Regions from separate parts of the Cobetia sp. 1CM21F genome, predicted to be linked through region 2. Evidence: predicted binding sites of a transcription regulator. Region 2 holds the regulator's gene; each other region holds the start of a gene.

Region 1 (4,899 bases), on a different contig from region 2:
CACTCGGCCAGACCCGCCTCGAACCATTCCTGCAGCTTGTTGGAAATCTGGCTCTGCACGCGGCCGCTCTTGGTCCACTCCTGCAGGAACTCGGCGAAGTTCGGCAGCTTGAAGAAGTAGTGGGTGGACGTGCGCATTTCCGGCGTGGCGCCGGAAATGGCCGAGACCGGATCGATCAGCTCAGCCGGCGTGTAGGCCGCGCCGCAGGCTTCACAGTTGTCGCCGTACTGGTCTTCGGTCTTGCACTTCGGGCAGGTGCCCTTGATGAAGCGGTCGGCGAGGAACAGGCCCTTGACCGGATCGAACATCTGCTCGATATCGCGCGTGGCGATATGGCCGGCATCGCGCAGCGCCAGATAGATGCGCTCGCTGTGGGCGCGGTTTTCCGGCGAGTGGGTGGAGTGATAGTTGTCAAAGCCGACGCCGAACTTGGCGAAGTCGGCCTGGTGCTCGTCACTCACACGCTGGATCAGCTGCTCGGCGGTGACACCTTCCTGCTCGGCACGCAGCATGATGGCGGTGCCGTGGGCGTCATCGGCGCACACGTAATGGCATTCGTGGCCACGGCTTTTCTGGAAGCGTACCCAGATGTCGGTCTGGATGTACTCAAGCAGGTGACCCAGGTGGATCGACCCATTGGCGTAGGGCAGGGCACTGGTGACCAGAATCTTGCGCGCTGACATGAGGCCTCGTCTTGACGGTAAAGGGCGCCTGCTGCGCAGTGCGCAGCCACTCGCCGGGATGACTCGTGATAAGGGGCGAACGCATCGCCCCGTCGGGATGGGCGCTACTATATCGCGAAGGTGCGGGCGGCGCGAAGGGCGCGTCGCGTCACCGGCAACGCTGGCGTGCGCAACTGCGAGGTTGCAACCCGTGCCGCTGCCCTCATGAAGGATTCAAGGACACTACATTTTCCGTTCCTGGAGGTCAGCATGCCAGCACAGCTATCCGTCGCCGGTCAGATCAATCGTCTCATCCGCCAGGTGATGATGCCCGGCAGCAACGCCCGCCCCAACGAGGAGCCCGGCCCGGAACTCGCCATGGCCGTGCTGATGTTCGAGGTGGTACGCGCCGATGACCATCTCGATGTGCGCGAGCGTGAAGCCCTGGCGCGCCAGCTGGCCGAGCGCTTCTCGCTGGGGGGTGAGGAACTTGCCAGCCTGCTGGCCCAGGCCGAGCAGGATGCCGAGCAGGCCACGGACCACTACCGCTTCGTCAAGCAGCTCAACGAGCACATGAGCCTTGAGGAGCGCAGTGAGCTGATCGGCATGCTCTGGGAGCTGGCCTACGCCGATGGCGAGCTGGACCCGCAGGAAGAGCATCGCATCCGCCGTCTTGCCGGCCTGCTGCACGTCAGCCACAGCGAGTTCATCCGCACCAAGCTGGCGGCGCAGCCAGACACCTGATCCGTCAGGAATTTTGGGAAGGGTGTCCCTGTCCACCCCTTAGGCACACGCCCCTATTACGACACCCCCAAGCAGACGCCCCCGTTGCCAATGGCAGCGGGGGCGTCGTGTTTGCGGCTTCGGGTCGCAGTGTCGTCTGTCATTAATCTGACATCTTCACGTCATCCTTTCGTCATGAATTATCCTGTCGCCGGGCCATTGATATGGACGGCTCTGCTTGCGTCGTCAATAGTGAAGCGCATGCTCCAGCTGGCACCTTGAGTGCCGCCATGTGAGCAGATTGCGATTCATTTCTGACCAATAAGCGCTCCGTTCGAGCACAGACGTACAGACTTGCACGAGTATCGTATGTGCCCGGGTAACACGGATGCCATCAATGACAAGGGAACACGGGAGATGACCATGATGATGCCTCATCAGAACTGGCAAGGACGATGGTGTCGAAAAGGGTGGGCCGTCGTTGCGCTGACGGGAAGCATGAGCTGGATGCCGCTGGCCAATGCGGCAGAGATCAAGAATGTCATTCTGATGATTGGCGATGGCATGGGGCCCCAGCAGGTTGGCATGCTGGAGACATACGCCAATCGTGCGCCGGATTCGATATATCAGGGGCGTTCGACGGCACTCTACCAGCTGGCGAAGGAAGGCGTGGTGGGCGCTTCATTGACTCACCCTGAAGATGCCGTGGTAGTGGATTCGGCCTGTTCAGCGACTCAGCTCTCGACGGGTATCTTCACCGGGGGCGAGGTGATCGGCATAGATTCAGAGGGTAATCGGGTGGAAACCGTCCTCGAGCTTGCCAAACGAGTCGGCAAGGCCACCGGATTGGTGTCCGATACGCGCCTGACCCACGCGACTCCGGCGGCCTTCGCCGCCCACCAGCCGCATCGTTCACTGGAAAATGCCATTGCCGAAGACATGCTCATGACCGGGCCGGATGTCATGCTGTCGGGAGGGTTGCGTCACTTCGTGCCACAGTCCGTCAGTGAGCCGGGGGAAAGCGCGGGCAGTGTCGAGACGCTGATGCAAGGTGCCTGGTCGCCAACCTCCAAGCGCAAGGATGAACGAAATCTGCTCCAGGAAGCTGCAGATCAAGGCTATGGGCTAGCCTTTACGCGTGATCAGATGGCCGCACTCAATGGCACCAAGGTATTGGGGCTATTCGCCAACTCGGGTATGGCGGATGGTATCAGCTATCGAGATAGCCATGATGACCCACAGCGTCAGCAGCCGACCCTGCATGAGATGACCCAGAAAGCACTGTCAATGCTGGAACAGGATGATGATGGTTTCTTTTTGATGGTCGAGGGTGGCCAGATCGACTGGGCCGCGCATTCCAATGATGCGGGCACCATGCTCAATGAACTGATCAAGTTCGATGAGGCCGTGCAAGGTGTCTATGACTGGGCGCGAGAGCGAGACGATACAATAATTCTGGTAACGGCCGACCATGAGACGGGGGCATTCGGCTTCAGTTATTCCAGCGCCAATTTACCGGCAGCGCAGAAGAAATCAGGCCCTGCATTCGCAGATCAGGATTACGCTCCCAATTTCAATTTTGGTGACTTCTCGATTCTGGACAGTCTCTATGAGCAGAAGCAGACCTATTACGAGCTGCTCAGTGATTTCGAGGCACTACCGCAAGGTGAGCGCACACCGGCGCGCTTGATGGCGGCTGTCAATGGCAATAGTGACTTCCAGATTACCGAAGCCCAGGCAGCTGAAGTACTGGCCAACAAGCCCAACCCCTATCATGTGGATGGACATAGTTACCTCGGGGTCAGCGAGGTGCCGGCAGTTCACGACTTCGACGCCTTCTTCCCCTATAACGATCGCGGCAACCTGCTGGCGCGGGCATTGGCGACACAGCAAAACACCGTCTGGGGGACTGGTACGCACACCCATACGCCAGTCAACGTCTTTGCATGGGGGCCAGCCAACGACATCTTGCCGGTCTCGTCCATCCTGCACCATTCCGAGATAGGGCAGTATCTGAAGACAGTGGTAGCGAAGTAGTCGGACTCGGCCCATTTCTGAAGATTGAGTGATGATATGCCCCAGAAGGCCCCTGATGAGTGAATCATCAGGGGCCTTCTGGTTTGTCTGTTTCCTGTACGGTCTTCCCGTCACGGTCTTGTACGTGACATGGCGCTGGCGTGCGGCATGTCAGGCAACTTGCTGGTGATGGTTCTACCCGTCATGCCCTGGTGAGAGGGTGAGTCAGTTGCGATAGAACAGGTGCTGACCGATGCGCGCGGTGCGCACGAAGCGCTTGGCCCAGTAGGGCGTGGCGTAGCGGGCGTGGAAGTAGAGGGCGCCGTCGGTGACGTCTTCCAGCTGATGGTTGAGCGCCTGACGGGCCACGTCGCGTGCCTCGGCGTAGGCGGCGGGTTCGCGAATGCGGTCGGAGCGCCCGTCACACCACCAGGAGAACTGGCAGCTGCCGCTTTCGCCACCCTGCTTGACCACGCCGCACAGGCTGTCGGGGAAGCGCGGGTCGGCGGCGCGGTTGATCACCACATTGACGATGCCCTGCATGCCGCTTCTGCCTTCGCCCTTGGCTTCCCAGTAGGCGGCGCGCGCCAGGCAGGTCAGCGGGTCATCCACCGGACGCTGGCCGTTGGGGTCGATCGCCTTGGCGCCGGCCTTGCTGAGCAGCAGGCTCTCGGGCACATCGCTCTCGCCTTGCACCAGCAGGCTTTCCAGCCGTTCGGCCTTGACGGCTGCCTTGGCCGCGGTGGTCGGGGCGGCAGGCGCGTCCGAGGCGTGCGGCGCGGAGCAGCCCGCGGCCAGCGTCAGGCCGAAGATCAGTACCAGATGACGCAGCGTGCGTGCACTGCTGATGGCGTAGCGCCGAGTGTGAGTCAGTGGGCGGCGCGGTATGAGGGGTAAACGCATGCAAGATACCTGTGAACGTGGCCTGGGAAGCGCAGCAAGGCGGGATGGCGCGCAGGGTCAATCCGGGTTGATCGCACACCTTCGGCTGGCGAGTCACTGACGGAGACTGAAGCGTTGGCCACCGGCTTCCTCGGTAGCGACAGTCGACGCGCAAGCGCATCAGTTTGCCTGACCCTGACCTTGTATGGCCCAGAGTGAGCTTCAACGCAACTCTGACGCTTTGCCGCGCAAAGGGTTCCGCAAGTGTCACCACGCGGTTGCGTAGCGATGGCGCGGGCAGCGCATCGCGCCTGTCAGTGCATGATCAGGCGTGCCAGAGGCAGCCAGATCGCTTGCGTCAGAAGGGCGGATGACCAGGCGTAGCGGATCAGATGCGCTGGCGGAGAGCGTCAAAGGACCTGGTAAGGCGCATCAAATGATCTGCTCAAGCACACTGCGCCGATTTCTGGCCACGCAGCCTAGCATCTTCAGCGCGTCTCGTCCGTGCCATCCTCGGCGCATGCCGTTATCATGGCGGGCTAGCCTTGATGACCCTGTCAGGCTGTCCCACTTCTTTTTATCTGCGCTTCTGCGTGCTGCTGCTCTGCCTGTTGCC
Region 2 (4,899 bases):
CTGGATGGCACCCTGATCGATGATGATCGCGGCCTGATGAAGATCGGCGTCGACTCGCTGGGGCGTGAAATGGCCAAGCTGGGCTACTTCATCCCACGCATGATCGCGCTGTTCATCATCGGCTTCATCCCGGGCCTGAACCTGCTCTCACCGCTGTTGTGGGGGCTGTTCTCGGCCTGGAGCATGTCGATCCAGTACCTCGACTACCCGATGGACAACCATCAGGTCAGCTTCGGTGACATGAAGCAGCGCCTCAAGGCGCGCTGGTGGCCCTCACTGACCTTCGGCGCCGCGGTGTTCGTCATGACGCTGGTGCCGCTGGCCAATCTGCTGTTCATCCCGGGCGCCGTCGCCGGGGCGGTACTGATGTGGCAGAGCCACTACCGTCAGTTGCCGGCGCCGCGTCGTTGAGACAGCCTGTCGCAGAGCTGGCTTGTCGCTGAACTGATTCGTCGCTGAACTGGCTCGTCGCTAAGTTGGCTCGTCGCTGAAATAGCCGCAGCGTCGTCTGATTGACCAAACGAAACGCCCCGCAGTCGCCTCCTTTCGAGGTGGCTGCGGGGCGTTCTGCGTTGGGCTGGCGTTCGGGTCAGATCATCACGGAATCAGCCCATCACTGGGCTAGCGCACTGCTGGCCTGGGGAGCGCTCGCCTGACAGGCGCGCTCGTCGGGGAAGTGACAGCGGAAGCGCGCACCCTCGCCGGGGTGGCTGTCGATCTCCAGATGGCCCTGATGGCGAATCAGCACATGCTTGACGATGGCAAGCCCGAGGCCGGTGCCTCCCGTGGCGGTGCTGCGGCCCTTGTCGATGCGATAGAAGCGTTCGGTCAGGCGCGGCAGGTGGACCGGGTCGATCCCGTCCCCATCATCTTCCACCTCGACCAGCAGGCCCTGGTCATCCGCCTTCCAGCGCAGGGTGATATGACAGTCTTCGGGGGTGTAGCGCACCGCATTGAAGACCAGATTCGAGATCGCGCTGCGCAGTTCCTGCTCCTCACCGCGCAGAGACAGGCTGGCATCGGCCTCGATGGAGAAGGTGTGGCGCCCCTGGGACAGGCCTTCGGCGTCGTCGCGGATATGGCCGAGCAGGGCGCTCATGTCGATGCAGCGACCGTTGTCGGACAGTTCGTCGGTTTCCAGGCGTGACAGGGTCAGCAGGTCCTCGACCAGATGCTGCATGCGGTCGGTCTGGCTCTGCATCTGGCCCAGTCCACGCTGCCAGCGCGGTGGCAGGTCATCGGCGTAATCGGAGTAGGTCTCGAGATAGCCGGCCAGTACCGTCAGCGGCGTGCGCAGCTCATGGGAGACATTGGCCACGAAGTCGCGGCGCATCTCTTCCAGGCGATAGAGGCGGGTGACGTCACGCAGCATGACCAGGCGCTCGTTGTCACCGAACAGGGTGATGGAGATCTGCAGCGTCAGGTTGTCAGACAGCGGCGACTGGAGCGTCAGCGGCTCGCGGTAGGCCAGCCGATTGAAGTAGTCGATGAAGACGGGGTCACGCAGATAGTTGGTGATGTGCTGACCGCGGTCGTGGCTGGCCTTGAGACCGACCAGCTGCTCGGCAGCGCTGTTCCACCATTCCATGTCACCGTGGTTGTCCAGCATCACCAGGCCGTCGCGCATGGCCTCGGAGGATTCCTGGATACGGTTGAGGATGCTGCGCAGTCGCTCCTGAGCCTGACGCTGGCCCTTCTGGTAGCGGTAGAGACGATCGAGCAGGTCTCCCCAGACGCCATCGCCGGGCGGCGGCTCTTCATGGGGATTGGTGATCAGCCAGGTGTAGAGGCTCTTCAAGTGCTTGAGATGGACGAACAGATACAGCGAAAGACCCAGCGCCAGGCCCCAGCCCAGATGGCCCAGCAGGCCACCGATCAGGCCGAAGCCACCGGCAAGGTAGCCGAGGCGCCATAGCTCGTTGGTCCAATAGCGCATGAATCCCTCAGGCCTGAGCGCTGAAGCGGTAACCGGTGCCGCGGACGGTCTGGATCAGATGCTGATGGCCTGTGCCCAGCGCCTTGCGCAGGCGACGGATGTGCACGTCCACGGTGCGCTCCTCGACATAGACGTTGCCGCCCCATACCTGATCGAGCAGCTGGCTGCGCGTGTAGGCACGCTCCTGATGCGTCATGAAGAACTGCAGCAGGCGATATTCGGTCGGGCCGACATCCAGTGAGTTGCCGTGGGCGGTGACGCGGTGGCTGGCCGGGTCGAGCATCAGGCCTTCGACTTCCACCGCCTCCTCGACTCCCTTGGGAGTGGTGCGACGCAGCACGGCCTTGAGACGGGCGACCAGCTCGCGCGGCGAGAAGGGCTTGGTGATGTAGTCGTCGGCACCGGCTTCCAGGCCTTGAATCTTGTTGTCTTCCTCGCCCTTGGCGGTCAACAGGATGATCGGCAGCTCCGAGGTGGTCTCGTCACGCTTGAGACGCCGCGCGAGCTCCAGGCCACTGGTGCCCGGCATCATCCAGTCCAGCAACAGCAGATCGGGCTTTTCATCGACGACGATGGCGTGGGCGTCCCGGGCATTGTCTGCCTCCAGCACGCGGTAATCCGCCATTTCGAGGGCAACGGCGATCATCTCGCGAATCGAGGATTCATCGTCGACAATCAGTACGGTCTTGGAGCTCATCGCTAGATCCCATGCAGCAGTCGGCGCACGCGCCAGAATGACAAGTCGATGACGATTACAACCCGCTTATATGACAACGAGATGACAACTGCCAGCATGGCAGCTTGCACGCAAGCCTGCCAGCCGCCTTGGAGGCGCGGCAGGCAGGCATGAACCGTGGGCTGGGGAGCAACAGAGGGCAGGGGTCGCTTTAAATTAAATAATACTAATGTTTATGCAGGAGTCAGCTCATCGGCCAGGTCGCCAGGGCGATACCGGCGAAGATCAGCAAACCCGTCCAATGATTGTTGAGGAAGGCCTGGAAGCAGGGCGCACGCTCACGCTCCCGGATCAGACGTTGCTGCCAGACGAAGGTGACGGCGGCGGCGGCCAGCCCCAGCCAGTAGAAGATGCCCAGCGCCAGCTGCAGGCCGATGCCGATCAACACCACCAGCATGCCCAGCTGCAACAGGCCGATCATCAGCTTGTCGGCACGCCCGAACAGCACGGCGGTGGACTTGATGCCCACCTTGAGGTCGTCGTTGCGATCGACCATCGCGTAGGCGGTGTCGTAGGCCACCGTCCACATCAGGTTGGCCGCGAACAGCCACCAGCCGTAGGTCGGCACCTCCTCCAGCGTCGCGGCGAAGGCCATCGGAATCGCCCAGCCGAAGGCGGCGCCCAGCACCACCTGGGGCAGATGATGGAAGCGCTTCATGAACGGATAGCTGGCCGCCAGCAGCACGGCGACGATCGACAGCAGCACCGTGGTCAGGTTGGTGAAGCACACCAGCACGAAGGCGGCCGCGACCAGCCCCCCGAACAGCGTCAGCGCCTCGCGTTCCGAAATGCGGCCCGAGGTCAGCGGCCGGTCTCGCGTGCGCTCGACATGCTTGTCCCAATGGCGATCGGCGTAGTCGTTGATGACGCAGCCGGCGGCGCGCATCAGATAGACCCCGGCGATGAAGATCAGCAGGGTCGTGCGCTCGGGAATGCCATCTGCCGCCAGCCACAGTGCCCACAGGGTCGGCCACATCAGCAGCCAGGTGCCGATGGGGCGGTCCAGCCGTGTCAGGGCGAGGTAGTCGGCCAGTCTGGAAGGACGCGAAGCGGCGGAAGTGGATGACGCGGTCATCGGGGCTCCTGGGCGGATGGTAGTGGGCAAGGGAAGAGAGAGAAACGAGGCCAGTCGGCCGCAAGGCTCAGGCCAGCTGCAGCGCGTGCTGGAAGGCCGGTGTGAAGCCCTCCTGCACCAGCACCTTGAAGCGACCATGCGAGAACATCGAGCGGCGCATCCACAGGCTGGTGGTGCGGGCCAGCGGCCTGGGGCTCGAAAGCACCAGCGGGGCGCGGCTGACATCGATGGCGCTGCGGGTCAGGTCGGGCTGGCGAAACAGCCAATGGCCCAGCGAGCGCTCGCCCAGCGTCGAGAGGCGGTGACCGTGGGCCAGGTCCAGCGCCGCCAGCGAGCGTGCGATCACCCATGGCGTATCGCCATGACAGAGTGCCACTTCGCGCCGCCAGACATGCCGGCGTGGGCCGATGCCCAGCAGGCGCGCCTCATCCAGCCGCGCGGGGCCGGTGTCCTGCAGCAGCAGGCGCACGCGCAGGCCCTGAATGGGCTGGCCATCGCGTTCATCCTGCTGCTGCATGGCGCTGGCAAGACGCTGGGTCAGCGAGTCCGTCGAGGAGAGCCACGCCCACCAGCCGGCCGGCATGACACCCTGCAGTGCGGCAGCCGGCTGCCAATGGCGGCGCACCGCCGCCGAAGCAGCGGGCATGACGCGCGTGGGCAAAGGCCAGCGAGGCGCAGGCTGGCACAGGGACTCGGCTGACGAATGAGGCGCCTCACAGGTGGAGGTCTGTGGCGTGAGCGCTGCGTGATGAGGCTCGCCTGCTGGGCATCGGACCACGGTGAATTCCCTGTCAGGATGACGAAATGGCGAGTCTAGCATGGCCGGGCGGCAAGGCCTCCCGCTCAGGCATGCCTGCACTGCTGGCGGGCTGGTATGCTGGGCGCATTCATCGGCGTTCATGACGGACGCTGCTGGCGCTCTTTCATCAGCGCTTCCCTCGGATCGATCTCAGGAGATGGTGCCATGCGCGACCCTCGCACCCTTGTCATCATTGGTACCGGCATGGCGGGCATTGGTCTGGCGCGCGCGCTGCGTGCGCGTGACAAGGACAGCCGGCTGATACTCATCAGCCAGGACAGCGGCCACGATTACGCCAAGCCCATGCTGTCCACCGCCTTCGCCAAGAAGATGTCGGCCACCGATCTGTCGCG
Region 3 (4,899 bases), on a different contig from region 2:
CATCTGCGTGGCGTGTTCAGCTCATCAGTGCGGTCAGCAGCACGATCAGCGCACCAGCACGATCAGCGCACCAGCACGATCAGTACATCAGAGCGAACAGTTGGCGACGGAAGCGCACGGTCAGCTCATGGGTCGCGCCGAGGGCGTCGAACACACGCAGCAGCGTCTTGCGTGCCAGATCATCGCCGTACTGGCGGTCGGTCTTCACCAGGCTGATCAGGGCATCCAGCGCCAGCTCGTAATGGCCATCCGCCAGATCACGCATGGCGCGCTGATAGCGGGCTTCGCTGTCGTCCCGCTCGATCATCGCCTGCACCTCTTCGGGAGACGGTGCCTCGGCGATGAAGTCGATGCGCGCACGTACGCCACGCGCCTGGGCACCGTCACGGTCTTCCGGCTTGAGGGAGTCCAGCAGCTGACGGGCCTCTTCACCATTGCCTTCTGCGACCAGCACCGAGGCGAGGTGGATGCGGTATTCCGGTGTCTCGGGGGATTCCTGCGCCAGCTGCTGATACAGCGCCTTGGCGGTGACGAGGTCGCCGCTTTCCAGTGCAGTGGCCGCCTGCTCCGCGAGGCTGGGGCCTGCTCCTGCCGCCGGCTGGACCTTGTGCTGCTCGAGGAACTGGCGAATCTCGGCTTCCGGACGTGCGCCGGTGAAGTTGCCTGCCAGACCGCCCTGGATGACCAGCTTGACGTCCGGTACCGAGCGCACGCCCAGCTGAGCGGCGATGTCCTGCTGTTCCTCGGCGTTCAGCTTGGCCAGGATGAAGCCGCCCGCATATTCACGCGCCAGCTTCTCGAGGATCGGTGTCAGAACGAGGCAATGCTCGCTCTGCGGCGACCAGCAATCCAGCAGTACCGGCACTTGCTGTGAGGCTTCCAGCACCTGCTGAAGATTGCTCATGTCCACATCGATGATGTAGGTGTTGGCGTCTTCTGCCTGGCGCGGTGCACTGGCGGCACCGCCGCCGACCACCCCTTGTGGCTGGGCGGCGGTGGTGTCATTGCCGGTCAGTGGCTGGCCGGTATTGGGATCGATGATCATGGTGCATGCCCCGAAATTCTGTCTGCGATTCAAGGCTCGCGCGCGAGCCGGTTGGCCTGATGATGCGGCCCGTCGCAGTGGAGTTCAAGGCGCTGCCGGTCACTTCCTCGCGCGATCGCCCCGGGCGCGTCGGTTCACGGCAGCAGGGTGTCGTCGGCCAGACTGGCGATGCAGGCGGCTTCGCTCTCGCTGAGCGGCATCACGGACAGGCGTGCGCGGCGCACCAGGTGGCTGTCCGCCAGCTCGGGCCGGGCCTTCAGGCGCGCGATGGGCAGGGTGGTGCGCAGCGGGCGAAGGTAGCTCAGATGCGGGGCGACCCAGCGCGGAGGCTTGTCGGCATCGATATCTGCCACCTGACGTGGGTCGAAGCCCTTGTGCTCGGGGTCACTGGCCGTCGGGTCGGGCAGGGCGAGTTCGCTGACGACGGCCAGTCCGACCACCGCAGGCACCTTGCAGCTGGAGTGCTGGATGAGCACGACATCACCGAGCTGCATCTCACGCAGGAAGTTGCGCGCCTGATAGTTGCGCACGCCATCCCAGAGCGCCGGTGATTCGCGGCGCAGGTCATCCAGCGAGAAGGCATCGGGTTCGGTCTTGACCAGCCAGTGGCGCATGCAGGCACTCCCTTGGGACTGACGTGATGAGTGTGAAGGGCCAGGGGTGAAGGGGCCCTGTGTGGATAGGGGTGGCCAGGCCCGAGAACCGGCTTCCTCGCCATCATCGCACAGGAATTTCACGCATACGAAAAAGGCCTGATGCCATGCATCAGGCCTTTCGAATTCTTGGTAGCGGGGACCGGATTTGAACCGATGACCTTCGGGTTATGAGCCCGACGAGCTACCAGACTGCTCCACCCCGCAACACTGGGTACTGCCTTTGCTCCAACTCTGACGCATCAGAGGTTGGTAGCGGGAACCGGATTTGAACCGATGACCTTCGGGTTATGAGCCCGACGAGCTACCAGACTGCTCCATCCCGCAACATCACGTTGGTGTCTGACCGGCAATTACCTTGATAGGCAACGACTTGTCAGTGGTAGCGGGGACCGGATTTGAACCGATGACCTTCGGGTTATGAGCCCGACGAGCTACCAGACTGCTCCACCCCGCATCAACGTGGGGCGTAGTATAAGGATATACAGTGCTGCGTCAACCGTTATCCCGTAATTGACGCAAACTTCTCGTGTCCGGTGAGTCGTCACCAACCCGTCTGCGTACCTCGAGCGATTATCGGCATCTTGTGTGAGAGATCTGCTACATACATTCCCGCTGCATCCTGTCCATACTGAGGAGGACGCGCCTCGCACAGGCGGATGGCAGGCGTCACAGAGTGCACGATTGTCATCAGGCTGTTAGAGACGCGGGTCATTGTTGTCATTGCAGGCATTCTCGTTTTCTCAGGGCGGGGGTGTCCGCAGATTCGCCAAGCTGTGCCCAAGCCAAGGACACAGGACGTTCCAGGATTAGGGAGACACAATAAGATGACACAAACAGCACCCGTCGCATGGGTTACCGGTGGTACCGGTGGCATTGGTTCCGCTATCTGCCGCGAGCTGGCGAACCAGGGGTATCAGGTAATTGCGGGTTACAGGAACAAGGAAAAGGCAGAGGGGTGGCTGTCGGAACAGCGCGCTGCCGGGTTCGAGAACATCGCACTGTCCGGCATCGAGCTGGACAACTTCGAAGCCTGTCAGGCAGGCGTCAACGAAATCCGCGAGCGCTTCGGTCCGATCGCGGTTCTGGTCAACTGCGCCGGCATCACGCGTGATACCTCCATGCGCAAGATGAGCTATGAGCAGTGGCGAGAAGTCATCAACTGCAACCTCGACAGCGTCTTCAACACCTGCCGTGCCGTCATCAATGACATGCTGGAGCACAAGTACGGCCGCATCGTGAACATCTCCTCCATCAATGGCCGCAAGGGCCAGTTCGGGCAGGTCAACTACTCGGCCGCCAAGGCGGGCATGCATGGTCTGACCATGGCGCTGGCGCAGGAAACCGCGACCAAGGGCATTACCGTCAACACCCTGTCACCGGGCTACATCGCCACCGACATGATCATGAAGATCCCCGAAGAGATCCGTGAATCGATCCGCGAGACCATCCCGGTCAAGCGTTATGGTCAGCCGGACGAGATCGCACGTGCGGTCGCCTTCCTGGCCGACGAGAAATCCGGCTTCATCACCGGTGCCAACCTGGATATCAATGGCGGCCAGTTCATGAGCTGATGCTCTGCGCTAGCGCGAGCCAGTGCAGGGTTGGCACCCGGCCCCGCCTGGCGAGAGAATGAAAAAGCCCCCGTCTCTATCGAGGCGGGGGCTTTTCGTTGCCATGACTTCAGTCTTGCGAGCGCGTCGTCACCAGCTCAAGAGCACTGGCTCAGTGATTGAACAGCGCATCGAAGCGTGGCAGTTCGGTCTGCCAGGCGTCCCAGTCCAGCGGACCATTGGCGAGCAGCGCATCCAGCACCTCATCCAGCTCTTCTTCACGCTCCATGCGCTCACCCAGCTGCTGGTTGATGCGCGCGACCTGCACGGTCAGGCGGCGTGATTCATCTTCGCTGCCCAGCGGGGCCTCGAACAGAATGGCCAGGTGGACACGCAGCTCGGCCAGGCGCTCATTGGCGGCGCTGCAGTTGCTCGGCAGGGCCTGGCGCATCTGGTTGCGCGCCGCATTGGCCTGACGGCTGTTGTCGTCGAAGGCCGAGGTGTTCGGCAGCTCGACATCCTGCACGTCGCCGTTGCGCGCGCTGGCATCCGCTACGGCGTGCTGTTCGAGCAGATCACGCCATTGCTGCCATTCCTCGCGCAGCTGCAGGGCGTGCAGTTCATCCAGACGCTGCTCGCGACGCTTGAGAATGCCGGTCCAGCGACGACGCATGCCGTCGCCCCGCTTGCCGCGCGGCAGCGGACCGAGGGTGTCGGCTTCCTTCAGGGCGTCATCGAGCAGGGCGGCGTCTTCCAGCGTCTCCGGCTCCCAGCTGTCGAGGCGTTCGATCAGCGCCTGCCACTGATCCAGACGTGCCTGCTCGCGGCTGTCGCGGTCTTCGCGGTCCTGATCGCGCGCGGCGAAGATGCGGTCGCACGCCGCGCGGAAGGCGGCCCACAGACGTTGTTCTTCGCCCTTGGGCGCGCGGCCCATCTCGCGCCAGCGACTCTGCAGTGCCTTGGCCTGTTCGGCGCGGGCACGTGCCGGCGAGTCCTCATTGGCCAGCGCCTCGACGGCGTCGACCAGTGCCTGCTTGGCGGCGGCGATCTGGCCCGCGCGGCTGTCGATCAGTCCCTGCAGTGCCGTCAGCGCCTCACCGAAGCGATGCGACAGCTGGCGACCGGGGCCTGCGGGCACCGGCGTGTGGCGACGCCATTCCTCACGGGCGCGATCACGGATCTGGCGCAGGGAGTCGGGGTCGGCATCGTCCATGGCGTGGCCGTTGAGCGATTCGAGCTGCTCGCAGAGCGCTTCGCGCATGGCCAGATTGTGTTCACGCAGCTGCTTGCGCGATTCGCGGTAATCCCGCAGGCGCAACTTGATGGCGTCAGAGGCAGTGCGGAAGGCCTGGCTGGCATCGCGGCTGGCAGCCGCATCACCCAGCTCGCGCCATTGCTGAATCAGCTGCTGGTGCTGGCGGTCGCGCTGCTCATCGCTGATGTCATCGCGCTCGCTCAGGGTGGTGATGGCCTCGAGCAGTTGCTCGCGCTTGGGCGCCGCGACGAAGTTCTGCCAGTCACGGAGTTCCGCGACACGCGCGCCCAGCTGGCGCAGGCGGGTCTGGCGGGCATTGTCGAGCTGGCCTTCGGTGCGATCGCGCAGTGAGCGATGCAGACGGCTGGCCGGCTTGAGCTTGCCGGCATCGAG

Evidence for each region. The regulator PhoB, encoded in region 2, activates phosphate uptake and scavenging genes when phosphate is short. The targets are predictions, from matches to a motif close to TGTCATANNNNTGTCANA.
Region 1: MSG32_RS02250 (alkaline phosphatase) is a predicted target of PhoB. The motif match lies at 1,544-1,561, and genes of this name have one in related genera.
Region 3: phbB (acetoacetyl-CoA reductase) is a predicted target of PhoB. The motif match lies at 2,384-2,401, and genes of this name have one in related genera.

Annotation. Positions count from the first base shown of each region.
Region 1 covers NZ_JALNTQ010000001.1:535,199-540,097, forward strand. Annotated here, with positions in the region: gene metG (methionine--tRNA ligase) at 1-683, opposite strand, end outside; gene MSG32_RS02245 (TerB family tellurite resistance protein) at 933-1,406, shown strand; gene MSG32_RS02250 (alkaline phosphatase) at 1,803-3,422, shown strand; gene MSG32_RS02255 (cell wall hydrolase) at 3,627-4,304, opposite strand.
Region 2 covers NZ_JALNTQ010000004.1:82,595-87,493, reverse strand. Annotated here, with positions in the region: gene cysZ (sulfate transporter CysZ) at 1-411, shown strand, start outside; gene phoR (phosphate regulon sensor histidine kinase PhoR) at 614-1,936, opposite strand; gene phoB (phosphate regulon transcriptional regulator PhoB) at 1,944-2,633, opposite strand; gene ubiA (4-hydroxybenzoate octaprenyltransferase) at 2,857-3,747, opposite strand; gene MSG32_RS13575 (chorismate lyase) at 3,815-4,393, opposite strand; gene MSG32_RS13570 (FAD-dependent oxidoreductase) at 4,712-4,899, shown strand, end outside.
Region 3 covers NZ_JALNTQ010000009.1:20,868-25,766, forward strand. Annotated here, with positions in the region: gene MSG32_RS17655 (tetratricopeptide repeat protein) at 80-1,045, opposite strand; gene MSG32_RS17660 (EVE domain-containing protein) at 1,180-1,659, opposite strand; tRNA gene MSG32_RS17665 (tRNA-Met) at 1,829-1,905, opposite strand; tRNA gene MSG32_RS17670 (tRNA-Met) at 1,949-2,025, opposite strand; tRNA gene MSG32_RS17675 (tRNA-Met) at 2,079-2,155, opposite strand; gene phbB (acetoacetyl-CoA reductase) at 2,526-3,272, shown strand; gene MSG32_RS17685 (DUF349 domain-containing protein) at 3,424-4,899, opposite strand, start outside.